3 regions of the Priestia sp. SB1 genome follow, and region 1 is predicted to be linked to each of the others. Evidence: predicted binding sites of a transcription regulator. Region 1 holds the regulator's gene; each other region holds the start of a gene.

Region 1 (7,036 bases):
ATCAACGACGCTCCCCCTTAAAACTCAGTTAAGCCTTGAGTTTAGTAAGTTTTCCAATAAACATAGTACTATCTTAACAAATTTTAAAAAAATCTGAAAATATTAACGCACACAAAAAAGCGACCAAGTGAGTACTTGGTCGCTTTTTTAGGTAGGGCAGTGATTACATCATGCCGCCCATTCCACCCATGCCGCCCATGTCAGGCATTGCAGGAGCTCCGCCTTCTTCTGGCTTGTCAGCAACAACTGCTTCAGTTGTTAAGAACATAGCCGCTACAGAAGAAGCATTTTGAAGAGCTGAACGCGTTACTTTTGTTGGGTCAACGATACCAGTGTCTAGCATATTTACCCACTCGCCAGTTGCAGCGTTGAATCCAGTTCCAACTGCTTCGCCTTTTAGACGCTCAACGATTACTGATCCTTCTAAACCAGCGTTGTGAGCGATTTGACGTACAGGCTCTTCAATCGCACGCAATACGATGTTGATACCTGTAGCAGTGTCACCGTCAGCTTCGATGCTTGCTACTTTATTATAGATATTTACTAATGCAGTACCACCACCAGCTACGATACCTTCTTCAACCGCAGCACGCGTAGAGTTTAATGCATCTTCAATACGTAATTTACGTTCTTTTAACTCAGTTTCAGTTGCCGCACCAACTTTGATTACAGCTACGCCACCAGCAAGTTTTGCTAAGCGCTCTTGTAATTTTTCACGGTCAAACTCTGAAGTTGTTTCTTCAAGCTGAGCTTTGATTTGGTTTACGCGTGCTAGGATATCTTCTGCGTTTCCTGCACCGTTTACAACTGTTGTATTTTCTTTTGTTACAACAATTTTAGAAGCGCGACCTAATTGATCGATGCCTGCTGTTTTTAAGTCAAGACCAAGCTCTTCAGTGATTACTTCTCCGCCTGTTAGGATCGCAACGTCTTGTAGCATTGCTTTACGACGATCACCAAAACCAGGAGCTTTAACAGCTACAGCTGTAAATGTACCACGAAGTTTGTTCACAACTAATGTTGCTAAAGCTTCGCCTTCTACGTCTTCAGCGATGATTAATAGCGGCTTGCCTTGTTGAACAACTTGCTCTAATACCGGTAAGATTTCTTGAATGTTACCGATTTTTTTGTCTGTGATTAAGATGTATGGATCATCTAATACAGCTTCCATTTTATCTGAATCAGTTACCATGTAAGGAGATGCATATCCACGGTCAAACTGCATACCTTCTACCACTTCTAATTCAGTTGTGAAACCTTTTGATTCTTCAAGTGTGATAACGCCGTCGTTACCAACGCGCTCCATTGCTTCAGCAATTAATTGACCTACTTCTTCGTCAGCTGCTGAGATAGCCGCTACTTGAGCAATTGAATCTTTACCTTGAATTGGTTTAGAGATTGCTTTTAGTTCTTCAACCGCTACAGCTACTGCTTTTTCCATACCTTTACGGATACCCATTGGGTTAGCACCAGCCGTTACGTTTTTAAGACCTTCTCTGATCATTGCTTGCGCTAAAACTGTTGCAGTAGTTGTACCGTCACCAGCAACGTCGTTTGTTTTGCTAGCAACTTCGGCTACTAATTTAGCACCCATATTTTCAAATGCGTCTTCTAATTCGATTTCTTTTGCAATTGTTACACCGTCATTTGTAATAAGCGGTGAACCGAATTTCTTTTCCAATACAACGTTACGACCTTTTGGTCCAAGCGTTACTTTTACAGCATTTGCTAATGTATCTACACCACGTAGCATTGCGCGACGTGCTTCTTCGCTAAATTTAATGTCTTTTGCCATGTTCTTTGACCTCCTCAAGATGTTCTTAATAATCTATTTTTTACGTATGATAAGTTTGTGGTTAAAATTAGCCGATTACAGCTAAAATATCGCTTTCGCGTAAAATTAAGTATTCAGTACCTTCGTATTTTACTTCAGTACCCGCATATTTTGAGAAGATGATACGATCGCCCGCAGCTACTTCTAAAGCTACACGCTCACCGCTTTCTAATACTCGGCCTGTACCTACAGCAACAATTTTACCCTCTTGTGGCTTTTCTTTTGCACTGTCCGGTAACACGATACCGCTTGCTGTTTTTTCCTCAGATTTTACAAGTTCAATCACTACGCGATCACCTAATGGCTTTAACAAGTGAAACAACCTCCTCAAATAATATGTTTGCATTTTTATTAGCACTCAACCTCAACGAGTGCTAACACAATTATTATATTAAAACAAAGTGGGTTTTTTTTGCAAGTATTAAACAAAAAAAATTTAAAATTTACGACAACTACATATAATAGTCTTAGATTTCGACGATTTTGAGAAATAAAGCATTCTTTTCTCTGTTCAATAATATGTATGTTACAATACGAGCAAGAAGAAATTACTAACTTTACAGTACTTCTTCGACATATATACATAAAAACCTTTTAAAGGAGTATAGAAGATTGGAAAAACGTTATTGGTATGTTATCCTCACTTACATCCTTATGCAGTTTTCAGGAGTTGTTGGTATACCGCTGTTAAAATTAACAGGAATGTTTGATGACTATCCAGTTCGAACAGCGAATGTCATGCTTTTGACTTATTGGACTATCATTAGCTTTATCCTTGGTTTACTTATTGTCTTACTGCTGCTGCGCCGTGACATGTCCATGCGTATAGAACATGCTGGAAAAACGATTGCTGTTGTCTGGTCAGTCCTTGGGGTGTTTCTCGCTATGGCTGGTCAAGCTGTAGCAGGTATGATTGAGCACGCTCTTGGCATTACCCAAGTATCTGAAAACACACAAAATATTGTTAATCTTGTTAAAGCAACGCCGTTCCTTATTGTCGTTACGTCTGTTATTGGACCAATACTAGAAGAGATTATTTTCCGAAAGATTATTTTTGGTTCTCTTCACAAACGATACAATTTCTTTATCTCTGCATTTATTAGTTCCCTTATTTTCGCTGCGGTACACTGGGATTTTAAACATTTACTTGTGTATACAGCTATGGGATTTGTATTTGCATTCCTTTATGCAAGGACGAGACTAATTGTTGTACCTATTATTGCTCATGTTTTGATGAATACAATCGTTATTTTATCTCAAACTATTTTTGCAGATAAAATTATAGAAATGCAAAAACAAGCAGAACAAATGCAGTTCATTTTTGGAGGCATGTTTTTATGAAGAATATCCCTTTAACACGAGGGTTTATTTATATTATTATGGGGATTTTATTCACCTACTTGGCAATTCAAAATGCCCAGGAAACCGTCTGGAATTTCCCCACAATCTTATTTGCACTCGTAGCCGCATTCGATTTCAGGTTTGCGGTTCGCATCTTTATCTTGCACTACAAAATTAAAAAATTGCAGCAGCAATATAAAAATCAAGATGATTCATCCAAATAAAAAAACCACTGTTTCAGTGGTTTTTTTTACATACTAACATCTTCTCTTTCTTGCTCTGCCCTTGCCTTTAACACTTTGCGATACGAAATGCGGGAAATAATGATGCTGATTTCATACAAAATTAAGAGCGGCACTGTCACCATCATGTGCGAGAGCAATTCCGGTGGTGTAATAAGTGCGGCAATAACTAGCAGTACGAAATAGGCATATTTTCGAATTTGAGATAAAAACATAGGCGTTATAATTCCTAAACGCGTCAAAAACATAACGACGACAGGAAGCTGAAACAACAAGCCAAAAGGCAGTGTGAGCTGCATTAAAAAAGAAAAGTATTCATTAATGCCAATCACTTGGTTTACATTCAGCTCATCAGAAACGCGCGTCATAAAATCAACGACAAATGGAAACAACACAAAATAAGAAAAAGAGACACCGCCGATAAAGAGAAAAATGGAAACAGGAATATATCCAAGCGTTACCTTACGCTCTTTTTCATATAAACCAGGACTAATAAATGCCCAAAGTTGATACAGTGCAACAGGAGCTGCAAGTACACAGCCGATAATAACAGCAAATTGCATATAAATCTTAACTGGATCTGTTAACCGAAATGCATTCATCGTTAAATTCTTTGCCTCATCAGCATGCTGTAAATAGACAATAACCTTATCCGCTATAAAAAAGCCGCCAATTGTGGCAATCACAAAGAAAAATAAAACAATTAAAATGCGTTTTCGCAGCTCTCCTATGTGATCATATATTGACATTTCTTGTTCGGTCATACTATGATCACCCTTTTACTCTTTGTCATCTACTTGACGCTGTTTATCTTTTTCACGATCTTCTGATGCACCGCTAGCGGCATGCTTAAACTCTCTAAGCGTTTGGCCCACTGATCTTCCTAGCTCCGGTAACCGTTTCGGTCCAAAAATAAGCAGTGCTACAATCGCAATAATAATCCAACTGCCTGCTCCAATCCCCATATTCCCACTCTCCTTATTAATTTAGACTTAAGGAAATCGTAACACAGTCCGCCTTATTCAACAGGATAATTTTTCAAAAAGTAGACGAGCGACTGTAATTCTACAGCAAGATCAATATGATGGAGTCGAATCTCATCCGGTACGTTTAAGCGTGCAGGAGTAAAGTTTAAAATTCCTTTAATTCCGCAACTCACTAAACGATCAGTAATTTGCTGAGCAACAGTGGCAGGAACGGTTAAAATCGCTACTGAGATGTCATCACTCATATAATCTTCCAATTGGTCAAGATGATAGACCGGCACGTCGCCTACTTTCGTACCTACTTTATCTTCTATCACATCAAAAGCGCACTCAATTTTGGTGTTATTATTTTTAATAAAATTATAATTTAAAAAGGCCGTTCCTAGATTCCCTACGCCAATCAGTGCTACTTTCGTTACTTCATCTTGGTCTAACGTTTTACGGAAAAATGTAAGTAAATAATTCACATTGTAGCCGTATCCCTTTTTTCCTAATGCACCAAAGTAAGAAAAGTCCCGACGAATAGTAGCAGAATCCACTTTCACTGCCTCACTTAACTCCGCTGACGACACACGCTGTTTACCAGAAGCATGCAAATTTTTCAAAAAACGATAATAAAGCGGCAATCGCTTAGCCGTTGCTTGTGGTATTTTTAATTGTTCAGTGTTCACGTTGTACCCCCTCAGTTCATGTATGTCATTACTAACATTTTCAAGTCATATTGCATTACCTTTCACAAAGCATCAACCGCTTTGAGGTAGCGCTTCCAATTCTCTCTCTTTTCTCTTGTTTTATATATACTCCGCTTCACACCTCGACGGCTTTTGTCTATTCAGCACTCCTTAAAGTCGGTATGTAGAACGAAGCAATTAGCCCTTCAAAGGATCGGTTTGTTAGTCATGACGGATTTTTTCACATCCATCATAGATAAGTTCAGAGATGCACTTATCTCTTATTTTAACATAGTATCCTGTATAAAATGTGCAGGTAAAATCATTTTATTTCATGAATCAAAACATTCGCTTCATCATTTGTCCTTGTCCCTCTACAAATTACAAACGCTTGTAGGAAGAACTTGTAGTTAAAAATATGTTAAAATACACTATGGATATACTACTAGAGGTGAAAAAATGATTATTCTACAATTGAACGGTATTACAAAATACTATGGGGCAGAACCCATTTTATCGAATATAAAGTTAGAAGTACAATCAAAAGACCGCATTGCCCTAGTGGGACGAAACGGTGCTGGTAAATCAACTTTATTAAAAATTATTGCTGAGCAGCTTTCCTATGACAGCGGAGAAATTATTAAACCTAAGGGTGTTTCCATTGATTATATGGGACAAGATACAGTTCTTGAGTCAACACTCTCCATATGGGAAGAAATGATGACTGTCTTTGCTCCATTAAAGAAGATGGAAAAAGAATTACGTACGCTTGAAACGAAGATGGGTGATCCAGACATTTTTAATGATTCAGTTCAATACGAAAAACTAACCAAAGAGTATGATCAGCTTCAAGTAACGTTTAAAGATTTAGGCGGCTATCAATATGAAGCGGATACACGATCTATTCTTCACGGTTTCCGTTTTTCAAACTTTGACTACAGCACCCCTATTTCCTCCTTAAGCGGTGGACAAAAAACGCGCCTGGCTCTTGCAAAACTGCTTTTAACAAAGCCTGATTTGCTTATTCTGGATGAGCCTACCAACCACTTAGATATTGAAACTTTAGCATGGCTGGAACAGTTTCTGCAAGGGTATGAAGGAGCTATTTTAATCGTTTCACATGATCGTTACTTCCTTGATAAAGTCGTAAATCAAGTGTATGAAGTCGTACAAAAAACAACGGTGAAGTACACGGGCAACTACTCTAAATACCTTGTACAAAAAGCAGAGCGATATGAAAAAGAGTTGCGTCAGTACGAAAAGCAGCAAGATGAAGTCGCAAAGCTGAATGATTTTATTCAGCGAAACATCGCCCGCGCATCGACTACAAAACGTGCGCAAAGCAGACGTAAACAGCTCGATCGAATGGAGTTAATAAATCGACCTAACGAAGGCGAAAAATCAGCTAGTTTTTCGTTTGAAATTGAACGTCAAAGCGGAAATGAAGTCTTAAATCTGGAAGATGTGTCTATCGGATATAATGAACACAACTATGTCGTCCAAGAGGCAAATCTTCGCATTAAAAAAGGGGAAAGCCTTGCGTTGGTTGGTCCTAATGGCGTGGGGAAATCAACTTTATTAAAAGGCATTGTGGATAAACTCAGCTTCAAGACTGGAACCATTTCCTTTGGCTCAAATGTAATGGTTGGTTATTACGACCAAGAGCAAGCCAATTTAACGTCTAATAAAACCGTTTTAAATGAACTTTGGGATGACTACCCAGCCAAACCTGAAAAAGAAATCCGTACAGCGCTTGGAAATTTTCTGTTTTCAGGTGATGATGTACTGAAAATCGTTTCCACGCTCAGCGGTGGTGAAAAAGCACGTTTGGCTCTTGCGAAGCTTATGCTTCAAAAAGCTAACTTCTTAATTTTGGATGAACCTACTAACCATCTTGATTTAGATAGCAAACAAGTACTCGAGAATGCGTTAATTGATTACCCAGGGACTCTATTATTTGTT
Region 2 (7,036 bases), on a different contig from region 1:
GACCTCGGATATTAATCGTCTTTGTTTCTTCATAGGTACCTAATGTCACATATCTTCTTAACTGTGATTTAACTCTTGCTATCAGTTCTAATGGATTAAAAGGTTTTGTCACATAATCGTCTGCTCCTACCTGCAGACCAAGCACTTTATCGGCATCTTCGCTTTTAGCACTCAGCATAATAATCGGGATATTTTTTTGTTCTCGAATTTTAAACGTTGTTGAAATGCCGTCTTGCCTTGGCATCATAATATCCAGAATAATCAAGTGAACTTTTTCTTTATTTAGTATCTCTATGGCTTCGATTCCATCTTTGGCCGTAAAGACTTTAATACCTTCATTTTTTAAATAAATAGCAATACCATTGCGGATTTCTTGCTCATCATCTACAACTAAAACCACATATTCGTTCATTGATTTCTCACACTCCTTTCAAAAGTATATCATGGGTCATTTCGTCTATGGGTTTTATTGTAAACTGCATTTCTTAAGAAAAAAGAAGGGGGAATCTTAAGATTTTCTTAAGCATCATATATTGAAAAAGGTTTAAGGAATAGGGATAACAGGAACGTTAAAAGAAAAAATATAATCAATTCCTCATTTGATTCTAAAGAACTATCCGTGAGCGATTATATCTTTTTATTTAAAAGGAGGATGATTTAACTTGGAACGGAATCATACAATTATGCAATTTTTCGAATGGCATGTGCCAGCTGATGGCGAGCATTGGAAACGCCTCAAAGAGCTCGCTCCTCAACTAAAAGAACAAGGAATTGATTCCGTGTGGATTCCCCCGGTTACAAAAGGTGTTTCATCAGAGGATAATGGCTACGGCGTTTACGACTTATATGATCTTGGCGAGTTTGATCAAAAAGGAACCGTTCGTACAAAGTATGGAACCAAGCAAGAGCTGCATGAAGCAATTGATGCCTGTCATAATCACGGAATTAATGTCTATGTTGATATTGTGATGAATCATAAAGCTGCAGCGGATGAAAAAGAAACCTTCCACGTCATTGAAGTAGACCCCATGAACCGAACAGAAGAGATTTCTGAACCCTTTGAAATTGAAGGGTGGACAAAGTTTACATTTGAAGGGCGCGGCGATCAATATTCTTCTTTCAAATGGAACTTTAATCATTTTAATGGCACTGATTACGATGATAAAAATGGAAAAGAAGGTGTGTTTCGTATTGCCGGGGAAAACAAAAGCTGGAACGAAAATGTTGATCAAGAGTTTGGCAACTACGATTATTTAATGTTTGCGAATATTGATTACGACCACCCTGAAGTTCGAGAAGAAATGATCAAATGGGGAAAATGGTTAGCAGACACCCTGCAGTGCGACGGTTACCGATTAGACGCCATTAAACATATTAACCATGATTTTATTAAAGAGTTTGCTCACGAATTGTCCTCTTCTCAAGAAAAGCCATTTTATTTTGTGGGAGAGTTTTGGAATCCAGAATTAACAACCTGTCAGGAATTTTTAGACGTTATTGATTATCAAATTGATTTGTTTGACGTATCGCTGCATTACAAACTGCATGAAGCCTCTCAGCAAGGAAGAGATTTTGATTTAACCACAATTTTTGATGATACATTGGTTAAGACTCATCCGTTGAATGTTGTCACATTTGTAGATAACCATGACTCTCAGCCAAATGAATCTTTAGAATCTTGGGTAGAAGATTGGTTCAAACAAAGTGCTTACGCTCTAATTTTACTTCGTGAAGACGGCTATCCTTGTGTATTTTACGGAGACTATTTTGGGATAGGTGGAGAGCATCCAATTGAGGGAAAAGAAAAAGATATTTCTGCTCTCTTGCACGTACGCTATGACAAAGCATACGGACAGCAAGACGATTATTTTGATCACCCGAATACCATTGGATGGGTAAGGCATGGTGTAGAGGAATTTGAGAAGTCTGGATGCGCTGTGGTGATGTCAAACGGCGAAGACGGCGAAAAGAGAATGTTCGTCGGCGAACACCGAAGCGGACAAACGTGGATCGACTTCACAAAGAACCGAGAAGACCAAGTTGTGATTGAAGAAGACGGCTACGGACACTTCCCTGTAAATGGCGGCTCTGTATCCGTTTGGGCTGAAGCATAAAAAAACAGTGGCCTGCGCCACTGTTTTTTTACCATAGACCTAGCAGTTTCCACCACAAGCCGCCAATTCCAATCCAAATGATAATATGAATAATTGAAATTAAAAAGCCGAGCGACCACCATTTTTGCTGCGTTACATATCCACTACCGAAGAACACCGGTGCCGGTCCACTGCCGTAGTGAGTTAAACAGCCAAATAAATTGCTAAAGAACGCTAAAATTAATGCTGACAGTAACGGAGGCGCACCAGCGGCCACGATGACAGATAAAAATGCTGCGTACATAGCGCTGACGTGAGCCGTGTTACTCGCAAAAAAGTAGTGAGAATAAAAATATGCAATAGCTAGTACAATCAACGCCGTCATCCAAGACATATGACTAACAGTGCCTTTCATCAGATCACTGAACCAAGGAATCATGCCTAGATCATTTAAGAAAGTTGCCATCATAACCAAAACAGCAAACCAGACTAATGTATCCCATGCTCCCTGTTCTTTTTTGATGTCCGACCAGCTTAACACTTGCGTTAAAAGCAGCGCACATAGACCAATAAAAGCAGTTGTTGTTGCATTAATATTTAAATTAGCGCCAAAAATCCACAGCACAAGAAGAAGTAAAAATACGCCAATCATGTACCATTCTTCTTTCTTTAGCGGACCCATTTCATTTAGTTTTTTTGCTGCAATTTCAGATGCTTCCGGCGTTTCTTTTAATTCTGGCGGATACAGCTTATAAATAACGAGCGGAATAACAATTAAACTAATAATTCCAGGCACGATTGCAGCCGCTGCCCATCCAACCCATGAAATAGTCTTTCCTGTAATTTGTTCTGTCATTTTAACAGCAAGAGGATTGGCCGCCATTGCCGTTACGAACATAGCCGATGTAATCATATCTCCTTGAAACGATACTTTTGTTAAAAAAGCACCGACTCTGCGCTCCGTACCGTCTCCAGTTCTCGATCCGTATGTTTCAGATAAAGAACGAATGATTGGAAGAATAATTCCTCCAGCTCGTGCTGTATTAGACGGCATTGCAGGTGATAAAAGTAAATCACTTACGATAAGAGAATACGATAGTCCCAACGTCTTTTTACCGAACAAACGGACAAAGATATAGGCAACCCTTGTTCCTAGACCAGTCTTAATAAAACCTCTAGAAATAAAGAATGCAATAACGATCAACCAAATCGTTGTATTTTGAAAACCGCTGAGCGATTGTTCAAGTGTTAATGTATTAGTTAATACAATAATGGTTAAAGATAAAATAGCTACACTGCCTAATGGCAATGGTTTAATGATAAGACCTACGATAGTAGCCACAAAAATAGCGAATAAGTGCCAAGCCTTCACATCAAGTCCGGACGGAGGTGTAATAAACCATAAAATAAGTCCGATTGCCAGACAAATTAATAAAGGAATAAACTTCACTTCGCCGGCAGGCTTTTTAGTTGTTTCAGCCATAATCTTTCTCCTTTCATGTTTTTAAATAATAATAGTAGTATGCTCTTTCCCCTTCGTACCCAATACTTGTCCCATTTAAAATAAAATAATTGTAAAAATACGTTTCATAAGGATGATATTGTAAATTTGTGAAGTGTTGAGCATAATTCCTTTATTATTTTATCATACATATTGACAATTTTTATCTTTCACCTTCATTTTATTCCCTTCAAAATAGCTTGTAAGCGTTATTTCATCAAAATAAATAAGCTGCATGAGTTCATCATGCAGCCTTGCATTTAACGATTTACTTTTTGAATAAACACGACTTTGAGATAATCACCTGACTTAAATTCTTTTATTGTTTTAAAATCAGCTGGAAGAGAGAACTGCTCCATCATTTTGTAGCGTTCCCCTTTTTCATTAAAAGCTTTTTCAATAAACGAATGAAATCTTTTCATATCAAAATTACTTGCATTCGTCGAAGCTACAATGACACCATTTGGCTTTGTAAGAGCAATGGCTTCTTTTAATAAATCTTTGTAGTCTTTTGCCGCGCTGAACGTATGCTTTTTCGATTTAGCAAAGCTCGGCGGATCTAGCACCACAAGATCGAACGTCATATTCTTCTTAACTGCATATTTAAAATACTTAAAAACATCTTCCACAATAATGTCCTGTGCTTCGTGATCAATTCCATTTACACTAAATTGCTCAATTGTTTTTGCCAGGCTGCGATTGGCCAAGTCGACACTTGTTGTTTTCGCAGCTCCTCCAAGAGCGGCCGCCACTGAAAATGCGCCTGTATACGAAAACATGTTTAGAACGGTCTTTCCTTTTGCATATTTATCTCGAATCGTTTTACGGACGTCTCGCTGATCTAAAAAGACCCCAACCATCGCTCCGTCATTTAAATAAACGGCAAAACGAATACCATTTTCTCTTACAATTAAAGGGAATTCACCTTTATTTCCTGTGACAAAATCATCTTCTTCAATATACTGCCCTTTTACGTTGAAACGTTTTTTCTGGTACAGCCCTTTAAAGTTAGGCGCAGATTTTAAAGCTTCAATAACGTATTCTTTAAATTGATAAATTCCTTCACTATACCAACTCGTGACGTAATATCCGTCATAATAATCAATGATTAAGCCGCCAATTCCGTCACCTTCACTATTAAATACACGAAAAGCAGTTGTATCTTCAGACGCATAAAAATCGTGACGAGAGGTAATAGCTCGCTGAATTTTTCGTACAAAAAACGCCGCGTCAATTTGTTCACTTTTCTTCTTCGTCAGAATCCATCCGTAGCCTTTGTTTTGTTTTCCATAATAGCCTTTGGCTAAGAATTGATTCTTTGGAGTGACTAAGTTAATAATAACGCCTTCTTCTTGCAGTTTATGACCATCAACAAGCGCATCTTTTTCAATGAGTGGATAACCTTTATTCACTTTTTTAATAAAAGCTTCTTTGGCTATAACTTGTACTTCTTTTCTCATGTGTACACCCTATCTATTTAATTTAGTTCATTCTAGTTTTATCCATTTTACGAGAATAATCTACATTTATCTTAACATAGATAACCGGTAATGTTTCCAGTTACAAAATAGAAAAGCAGAGGATGCCTTGAAGCACCCCCTGCTTGATATGAATGAAAAATGAAATGTATGTTTTATGTTTTAAGATAAAAAATTATGAGCACTCTTGTCCAGTATATGCATCGAACTTAAGCGTCTGCTGCTTGCTTCCGCTCACTAAAGTCACCACGTATACAGTTATTGAGTTTTCTGTTATAAGCTCAATATGATCTACTTTTCCTTCTTGATGTTTTAAAGCAAGAACTTTCACAGCGGTCTCCGTTAACGGCTGAAGCTTATCATGTCTTACATGTGTGATTTCACCCGAAACCGCATCGATTGTAACGGTGTATTCCGTATTATCTTTGATTATTTTTACTGTGAAAATCGCTGCGTTTTGATCATATTCTACCATTTTCACCTTACCTGCATATGTAGCCAATGCAAGATCTTTTGCATCTTGTCTCGTTAATAGCTTCACTGCTTGCTGAGAAGTATTAACTACTTTTCCTGTGAAAGCATCTAACGTTACCGTATATTGAGTGCTATCTTTAAGAATCACTGCGACATACTGACTAGCGGATTCTTTAAACTCTAGACTATATACGTAACCACTATATTGTTTAACAATTGTTTCTTTTATTTTTTGCTCTGATATTAGCTGCAGCTCTTTTTTATTCTCATGAATGACTTTCCCCGTTAGACCATCCACGGTTAGCGTATATTCTACTTTGCCATCTACTACAGTTAACGTATATTCATGCGTTTCTTTGTTAAATGTAATAGATTGAATCGCTCCTGTATACTGCTTAGAAATGGATTCTTTCACTTGATTTTGTGTCCATAACTTCACTTCTTGCTTCTTCACTACTTTTCCAGTGCTTGCGCTTACTTCTACGATTCTTTGCTCAAGGTTATTCGTTACAATTGTAATCACATACACACTTGATTCTTGCTTAAATTCCGTAGATGTGACCGTCCCTTTGCAATCTTGCAGAGCAATACCATTTGCTTGAGCTTGCGAGATACTCACATGTTCAGTTGTCTCTGCTTTCGCTGTCTTCATTTCTGCAGCGTGACTCGTTGTAATAGAGCTAAATGCAACTGCAGCTCCTAAAGCAGATGTAGACAATACTTTTACCCATTTAATCATCTTTACATTTCCTCCTCTTTCACCATTAGACTTTCCGTCTATGGCGTTTTATCTAGTACGCCGTTCATTATGCAAAAGATTTCTGAGAATAAGACGAATAGAAGCTTAAAGTTAGCTGAAGATATAAGAATAGCTACTATTTTTCAGCTTGCTTTCAGCTATTATTCAGGGCTGTTTCAGATAAAAAAGCATAATAGAAAGTAGAGGAGCAAAGGAGTTTTCACCATGATGGATCAACTAAAAGGAATTAAAGTCTTACTTATAGATGACGAACCAACTATTTTACAGTTTTTATCTTTAGGGTTAACGAATGAAGGATTTGATATCAAAGCTGCCCAAGACGGAATGGAAGGCATTAATATAGCCAAAGAATTCAAGCCTCATATCGCTATTGTAGATGTTATGCTTCCGGGAATGGATGGATTTGAAGTATGCCGTTTGTTAAAGAAAATGGGGAATATAGCTGTCATCATGCTAACAGCAAAAGATCAAGTGGACGATCGAGTAAAGGGGCTGACTATTGGAGCAGATGATTATATGGTCAAACCCTTCAGTTTTGAAGAACTTCTTGCGCGCATTCAAGCTAGAATCCGCAATCAATTTCCCAACTTATTAGACGAAGTATCCATCGGTCCATTTAAAATTGATGACCGCCGCAAAGAAATTAAATACCTTAATCACATACTTAATTTATCCCCTACTGAATATGCACTCTTAAAATTCTTAGTTATTAATCACGGTCTCGTACTAA
Region 3 (7,036 bases), on a different contig from region 1:
ATCGCATCGGGATGCGGAAGCAATAAAGCCAGACTAAGAAACGTCATATTTGCCACGCTGTGCTCGTATCCTGAAGCAACAAATGCAAACAGCATCCAAAAAATAAGCATGATCTTTGCTGCATCACTTTTAGTGCGCGAAGCGGTCCAAATCGCCAGACAAACAAGCCAGTTGCAAAGGATGCCGCGAAAAAACAATTCACTGACCGGCAAATTCATTTTTTTAGCTGCCAGCGTCATGAGTAAATGATTGAGTTCAATTCCTTTAAACAAACCGGTTCCGGTAATTAACAAACAAAGCCCAAACGCTCCTATCGCATTTCCGATAAAACACCACGTCCAGTTTTTGAACGTATCTTTCCATGTGGTGACTCCTGATAGCGTACTGACCGTATAAACCATATGATTCCCCGTAAACAATTCAGCTCCTGCAAATACAACAAGCAGGAGAGCAACAGCAAAAGATAACCCCATCACAAGAGAAACGACCGGTAAAGAAGCAGAAGCTAAAGGCGCTCCTACCGATAGAGCTAATATAACGCCAAGTCCCACGTAAGCACCCGCTAGTACAGCTAACAGCAAATAACTCGGTAAATGATCATTCACAAGCTTCGTTTTTTCGCGGGCTAACTCATTCATTGACTGCAGTGAATTCTTAAACAAAAGCGTTTCCTCCTTTTATTCATACTAGACGCATACTTTTTCTTCTGTTTTTTCCAAAAACCACGAAAGAACAGAAGCTTGCTTCACCACTTCACCAATCACAATCATCGCGGGATTGCTCACTTGCTGCTCAGCAGCCGTATCTACAATTGTGCCAAGCGTGCCTGTAACCGTGCGCTGATAAACCGACGTGCCTTGTTCAATAAGAGCGACCGGCGTATCCGCGCTTTTTCCGGCGTCTAAAAGCTGACGGCAAATATAAGGCAAGTTTTTAACGCCCATATAAATCGCAAGCGTATCAACTCCTTTTGCTAAATGCTCCCAGCGAATACTTTCCGGCTTTCCGCTCAAGCAGTGTCCCGTCACAACGGCAAACGAACGGCTCAGCTCACGATGGGTCACAGGAATTCCAGCATAGGCCGGTGCCGCGATGCCTGCTGTAATACCCGGAACGACTTCAAATGGAATTCCATTCTGAACGAGCACTTCTGCTTCTTCCCCGCCTCTTCCGAAAATAAACGGATCTCCGCCTTTTAACCGCACGACGATGTTTCCTTTTCTTGCGTAGAATACAAGTAAATCATGAATATCCTCTTGAGAAACGCAGTGATCACCAGGCTTTTTCCCGCAGTAGACGAGTTCCGTTCCTTCTTTTGCATACTGAAGAAGAACAGGGTTCACTAATCGGTCATATAAAATAACGTCTGCTTTTTCTAAACATTTGGCTGCTTTTATCGTTAGCAAATCTGGATCTCCTGGTCCGGCTCCTACAATGTACACTTTTCCTGTTCTCATTTTTGCTTCGCTCCTTTTAGTGTGTCCCCTTGAATTTTTATGGCGCGTTGAAAATCAACGCGCCTCGTTACTTATTCTTCAATTAAAAGATACAGCAAATCTCCTTCAACAGACGCTTCGTACGTGTCTACACAGCCACTGTCAGGCTCTTGCACGTTACCGTCATGCAGGCAAATTTTCCAGTCGTGCATCGGACAAAACACCGAGTCGCCGCTCACGATCCCTTCACTTAGCACCCCGCCTTTATGCGGACAGCGATTTTCAATTGCCCGTATTTTTCCGCTTGATAGCTTAAACACCGCAATTTCTTTTCCGTTTACTTTCACTGTTTTACCAAGGCTTACTGGAAAATCATGAATTGACCCTACGCATACTTTTGTAATGTTTTTATTCACCATCTTTATTTCCCCCCAGCATTATGATGTGACAACTGTTTCGAACAGCTCTTTTTTCGTTTTTTTGCTTTCGACGATTTCTTTCCAAGGATCACGGTACGTAGATAACGCTTCGTCCATACGCATATTCAGCTCTCTTCTCGTCTGGGCGTCATCAAGCACTGATTGAATGTGCGAAAGTCCCATGCGCTCAATCCATGCAGACGTACGCTCTAAGTAATTAGCCGTTTCTCGGTAGTACTGTAAATACGCTCCTGTGATGTCCATCAATTCTTCGTCTGTTTTTACTTTATACAACAAATCTCCGCCGCGAAGATGCGTACCTCCATTTCCGCCCACGTAAATTTCCCAGCCGCCGTCGATTCCAATAAAGCCAATATCTTTAATGCCTGACTCAGCACAGCTTCTCGGACAAGCGGATACAGCCATTTTCACTTTATGAGGCGTCCATAGTCCTTCAAATTTTTTCTCAAGCGCAATTCCAACGCCCATTGAATCCTGCGTGCCAAAGCGGCAAAACTGTTCGCCGACGCATGTTTTCACCGTTCGCAGCGACTTGCCGTACGCGTAGCCGGAAGGCATATCTAATTCTTCCCATACGCTAGGCAAATCTTCTTTTTTAACACCGAACAAATCAAGACGCTGTCCACCCGTCACTTTTACAAGCGGAATTTCATATTTATCAACAACATCTGCAATTTTTCGTAAATCTTCTGCATTTGTGACCCCTCCGTACATGCGAGGAACAACAGAATACGTGCCGTCTTTTTGAATATTCGCGTGCATGCGTTCATTCACAAATCGTGATTCGCGCTCATCAACGTATCCGGTCGGATTCACCATACCTAAATAATAGTTCAGCGCCGGACGGCATTTCGAACAGCCTTCTTCATTGTTCCAGCCGAGTACATTCATAACTTCACGCGTATGCGAAAGGCCTTTTGCTTTAATTTCTTCGACAACTTCATCTCGTGACAGAGTCGTACAGCCGCAAATCGCTTCTTTTTGAGCCGTAGCGTCAAAGTCAGCGCCAAGCGTATGCTGAAGCACTTCCGCTACAAGCGGTTTACATCCTCCGCAGGAGCGAGAGGCACTTGTACAAGCTTTGATTTCATCAACCGATGAGCATCCTTGTTTTTGGATAGCTTCCAAAATCGTACCTTTTGTTACGCCGTTACAGCCGCAAATAATATCATCGACGCTCATGCTTGCTACTAAGCTTTCACCCGCGCTACCGTCAGAAGGCTGTAAAATCGACACTTTTGCGACATCAGATACATCTTCTTGCTTTTGAATCATTGAAAACAGTCGATTTCCGTCGCTGCTGTCTCCAAAAAGAACGGCTCCTACGATTTGATTGCCTCGCAAAACAAGCTTTTTATAAATGCCGTCTTGTTCATCGAACACCTTGATCGCTTTTTTCTCTTCATCTTCCGTGAAGTCTCCTGCCGAAAACACTTCAACACCTGATACTTTTAGCTGCGTGGATAAAACCGATCCTTCATAAGGCACTTTTTCTGCCCCGCAAATTGCTTTTGCTAATGCTTTTCCTTGTTCATACAAAGGTGCTACCAGTCCATATACCATTCCTCTATGCTCTGCACATTCTCCAACCGCGTAGACGTTTGGAATATCCGTTTGCATATAGTCATTCACAACAATTCCTCGGTTTACGTTAAGTCCCGCTTCTTTTGCAAGCTGAACATTTGGCTTAATTCCAACGGCCATCACGACTAAATCAGCTTCTAAAAACGTCCCGTCTTTAAAAGATAATCCTTCAACTCGCTCATCGCCGACGATTTCCGCCGTTTGTTTTTCAAGTAAAAACTTCATGCCTTGTTTTTCTAATTCGTTTTGAAGCAATTTGCCGGCTGTTGGGTCGAGCTGACGTTCCATTAAATACGGAGCTAAATGAATCACAGATACGTCCATTCCCAAATTTAACAGTCCGCGCGCCGCTTCTAATCCAAGCAGTCCGCCTCCAATAACCGCTGCTTTTTTATACTGCTGTGATGCCTGCAGCATTTCATCCGTGTCTTTTATATCTCGAAAAGCCGTAACTCCTTTTTTATCAGACCCTGGAATCGGAAGAATAAAAGGAAGAGAGCCCGTTGCTAAAATTAATTCATCATATGATTCTACTCTGCCGCTATTTGTCGCTATTTCTTTTTTTACTGAATCGATACTAGTAACCGTTTCGCCCGTATACAATGTAATATTGTTTTCTTGATACCAGTTCCAATCGTTTAACGTAATATCTTCAACATTCGTATCTCCTTGCAGCACTTTTGATAGTAAAATACGATTATAGTTCGGATGCGGCTCGCTTCCGAAAATCGTAATTTCAAACGCTTCGTTTGAAACTTTCAATACTTCTTCAATCGCTCGAACTCCAGCCATTCCATTTCCAATCAATACGAGTTTCTTTTTTTGCATCTTCCATTCCTCCCCTGGCGTCTATACCTGCTTGTTTCAAAGATATATTTTCTATGCATCTTTAAAGATATATTTAAGATATATGAATTTTCTGAATCGTTCAACTTATGTGTTAGGTTATCTAACACTATTATGGTATGTATGCGATTCCATTGCTTTAACAGCAAGCAAAAAAAATAAGTGCTCTAATTACGTTTTAATTGAGATCATCCTTTGCATTTTATTTTGTGATGTTTTTCACAACATTAATTTAGCAAGAATAAATAACCTGAGCTATGATAAAAATCACTCCTATATGTTGATAAGTCAAAAATAAAAACCCTAAAAATTCTTTATAAAGAATTTTTTAAATAAACCGTTCTTTATACTATTTACTATCACTCTTTTATTCTTTATAATGAATTATACAGACCTTTATAAAGAACAGAACGGAGAATCAGAATGCCACTCATAAACGTTAAGAAATTTTGGACTCCTTTAGAGATTTTTGGCTTTAAACTTTATAAGTGTAGAGATACCAAAAATTACTACTATAAAACGAAGAAAAGTCACAATCTAGCAAAATTATGAAAAAACAAGCCATCTTTCAAAAGAAAGATGGCTTGTTTTTTATTTTCCCGTAAACCAATTCACAACATATTCTCCCCACACTTCATTTCCTTTTTTCGTTAAATTCCCGCTGTCTTTATTGATATACTCGCCTAAATGAAACGGCCAAATGAGCGAGTGATTCATATAATATACCCAGTTTGCTTCAGATACTCCCCTGATCGCTTCTACCCCTTCTTCATAGGACTCCGTGTGTGAAATATATGGCTGTGACGGCTGAACCATAAGGGTCTTTTTCAAGTCTTTGAGCTGATGAATTAGCTTGTCTGTATTTTCAAGCGTCTCATCTAGCGTAAGGTGCTGATAATCATTTTTAAGAGGTGCTTCAAACAGAATAATGTTTGGCTGAAGTTGATCAATTTGATCGGCAATATGTGAGGATAAAAGCTCATCGGTTGTCCCGTTACCATATGAAAGTGTTTTGACCGTAAATACATCACGTCCATATGTAGCTGCTAGCTCTTTTTTTAACTGCTGAGGCCACCCTGCTTCCTTTGCGGATGTGGCAACCACAAGAGTCAGAGGTTTTTTATTTGCGATAGATGACTGGATTTGCTTTGTAATAAAGTCTGGAAGATTTTTTGTATAAGCAGATACATCAGAAAACTGTTTTTCTTTATGTACAACAGCAGTTTTTACTTCACTTGCCTGCGCTTCCGTTTGCTCCTGCCAGTGCTGCGTCCCCGCATACATCACCGCGCCGCACAAAACAGCCGCCGCCACATTTACCCCAACCATCGCCTTCATTCAATCTCCCCTTTACCCACTTTTTAAAAACCAACTATATTCTGCCCACCCAACTTACATTCAATAGAAAACACAAAAGGACAACCACAAAAATACTTCACTGAATTTGCCCAAAAAGGTTCACCTATGCGGCAGGCGCAAACCCGCAAGGGAGGGTGACTGCCGCATATGTCTAGCAACTCTACCATCACCGCTCTTCCGTGATGGTAGAGTTGCTACATCGATATATAAATAGTATAGATTAGTAGAAATTGGAATGGGGGACCTTTCGTACGTAAAATCTCTACAAATACACGTATACTTCGCATATTTCCTAGCGAAACGTGAAGTTTCCGGGGAAATTACGTCACGTTTCTTAAAAAGAAAACATAATGTACGCTCATTCGCACATGTGATCTTCCCCTTGTACAGTAGAGATACCGGCGGAATACAGCAAAAACGCGTTTTTGAAAAAGGAATGCTACATGCAAAAAAGCTCGTTTGATCAAATCGCTTCATCTTTTCATCCATTAATTGTGTCGATGATTAAAAAGTTTCATATTTACAAAGACTACGACGAATATTATCAAATTGCGTTGATTGGTTTATGGAGAGCGTATCAAAAATTTGACGAAAACAAAGGATCTTTTTCTGCTTATGCCTACACAACCGTGCGGGGTACAATCCTTTCTCATTTAAAAGGCACCATTTTATACGAAGAACGTGAAACACCGGCTGAGCAGAACCTGCTTTCACTAAACGAAGATCACGCTCTTCCCGTTCCGCTAGAAAGTGAAATTATTAAGCAGCATATCGAACACTTAACGGGAAGAGAAAAAATCTATGTACTCGAACATCTGCTAGAAGGCTACTCGTATAAAGATATTGCCTGCAAATACGGAGTCTCTACGGGAGCCGTTAAAAACTGGGGGAAAGCAGCTCGCAAAAAGCTAAAGGCCTCACTTCTTAAGGAATAAAAAAAGGAGGAAGCTTATGATAAGCTTCCTCCTTTAGTACACATGTGTAGTCCAAACGATTGTTCATATGTAGGACAAGTTTATTCGATAAATCGAACGCATTATGCCAAGACAACCGGACTTTCTAAACAGTAATTCCGAATAACAGCTGCTCTGGCTAACTTTTTTTCTAAACTATAATAAGAAAGTTTTACTGGAATGAACGTTCCGTCTTTGAAGTGAATCAGCATGGAGGTTGAATTAACTGTAGCAAGCGTATGTGAAGTATGAACGTGAGAGGAGAAAATCCAAGCACAGCTATAGTCATTGGGCGAAGATGTAGGAAACGCAATAATCGCTTGTGAACGACTAATGACAAGAGGTGTAAGCTGTTTATAGGGAAATAGTTTTCGAACAGCGGCAATGGATCCTTTAAACGTACTTAATTCTCGAATGC

What was found. The regulator Rex, encoded in region 1, represses fermentation and respiration genes when NADH is low (regulators of the CRP and FNR family bind a similar motif). The targets are predictions, from matches to a motif close to TTGTGAAATATTTCACAA.
Region 2: a site for Rex is predicted at 3,703-3,720, ahead of WKH56_RS25875 (anion permease). Genes of this name have one in related genera too.
Region 3: a site for Rex is predicted at 4,514-4,531, ahead of nirB (nitrite reductase large subunit NirB). Genes of this name have one in related genera too.

Annotation. Positions count from the first base shown of each region.
Region 1 is NZ_JBBJSS010000022.1:3,626-10,661, reverse strand. Features, by position in the region: gene WKH56_RS34495 (AAA family ATPase) at 1-5, opposite strand, end outside; gene groL (chaperonin GroEL) at 164-1,795, opposite strand; gene groES (co-chaperone GroES) at 1,863-2,147, opposite strand; gene WKH56_RS34480 (CPBP family intramembrane glutamic endopeptidase) at 2,447-3,175, shown strand; gene WKH56_RS34475 (YdiK family protein) at 3,172-3,399, shown strand; gene tatC (twin-arginine translocase subunit TatC) at 3,426-4,181, opposite strand; gene tatA (twin-arginine translocase TatA/TatE family subunit) at 4,197-4,382, opposite strand; gene WKH56_RS34460 (redox-sensing transcriptional repressor Rex) at 4,436-5,074, opposite strand; gene WKH56_RS34455 (ABC-F family ATP-binding cassette domain-containing protein) at 5,534-7,036, shown strand, end outside.
Region 2 is NZ_JBBJSS010000007.1:320,496-327,531, forward strand. Features, by position in the region: gene WKH56_RS25865 (response regulator transcription factor) at 1-412, opposite strand, end outside; gene WKH56_RS25870 (alpha-amylase) at 663-2,114, shown strand; gene WKH56_RS25875 (anion permease) at 2,143-3,576, opposite strand; gene WKH56_RS25880 (class I SAM-dependent rRNA methyltransferase) at 3,855-5,054, opposite strand; gene WKH56_RS25885 (PepSY domain-containing protein) at 5,248-6,285, opposite strand; gene WKH56_RS25890 (response regulator transcription factor) at 6,514-7,036, shown strand, end outside.
Region 3 is NZ_JBBJSS010000003.1:347,386-354,421, forward strand. Features, by position in the region: gene WKH56_RS12385 (formate/nitrite transporter family protein) at 1-662, opposite strand, end outside; gene cobA (uroporphyrinogen-III C-methyltransferase) at 687-1,457, opposite strand; gene nirD (nitrite reductase small subunit NirD) at 1,529-1,855, opposite strand; gene nirB (nitrite reductase large subunit NirB) at 1,874-4,288, opposite strand; gene WKH56_RS12405 (SGNH/GDSL hydrolase family protein) at 4,898-5,644, opposite strand; gene WKH56_RS12410 (sigma-70 family RNA polymerase sigma factor) at 6,109-6,600, shown strand; gene WKH56_RS12415 (competence protein ComK) at 6,702-7,036, opposite strand, start outside.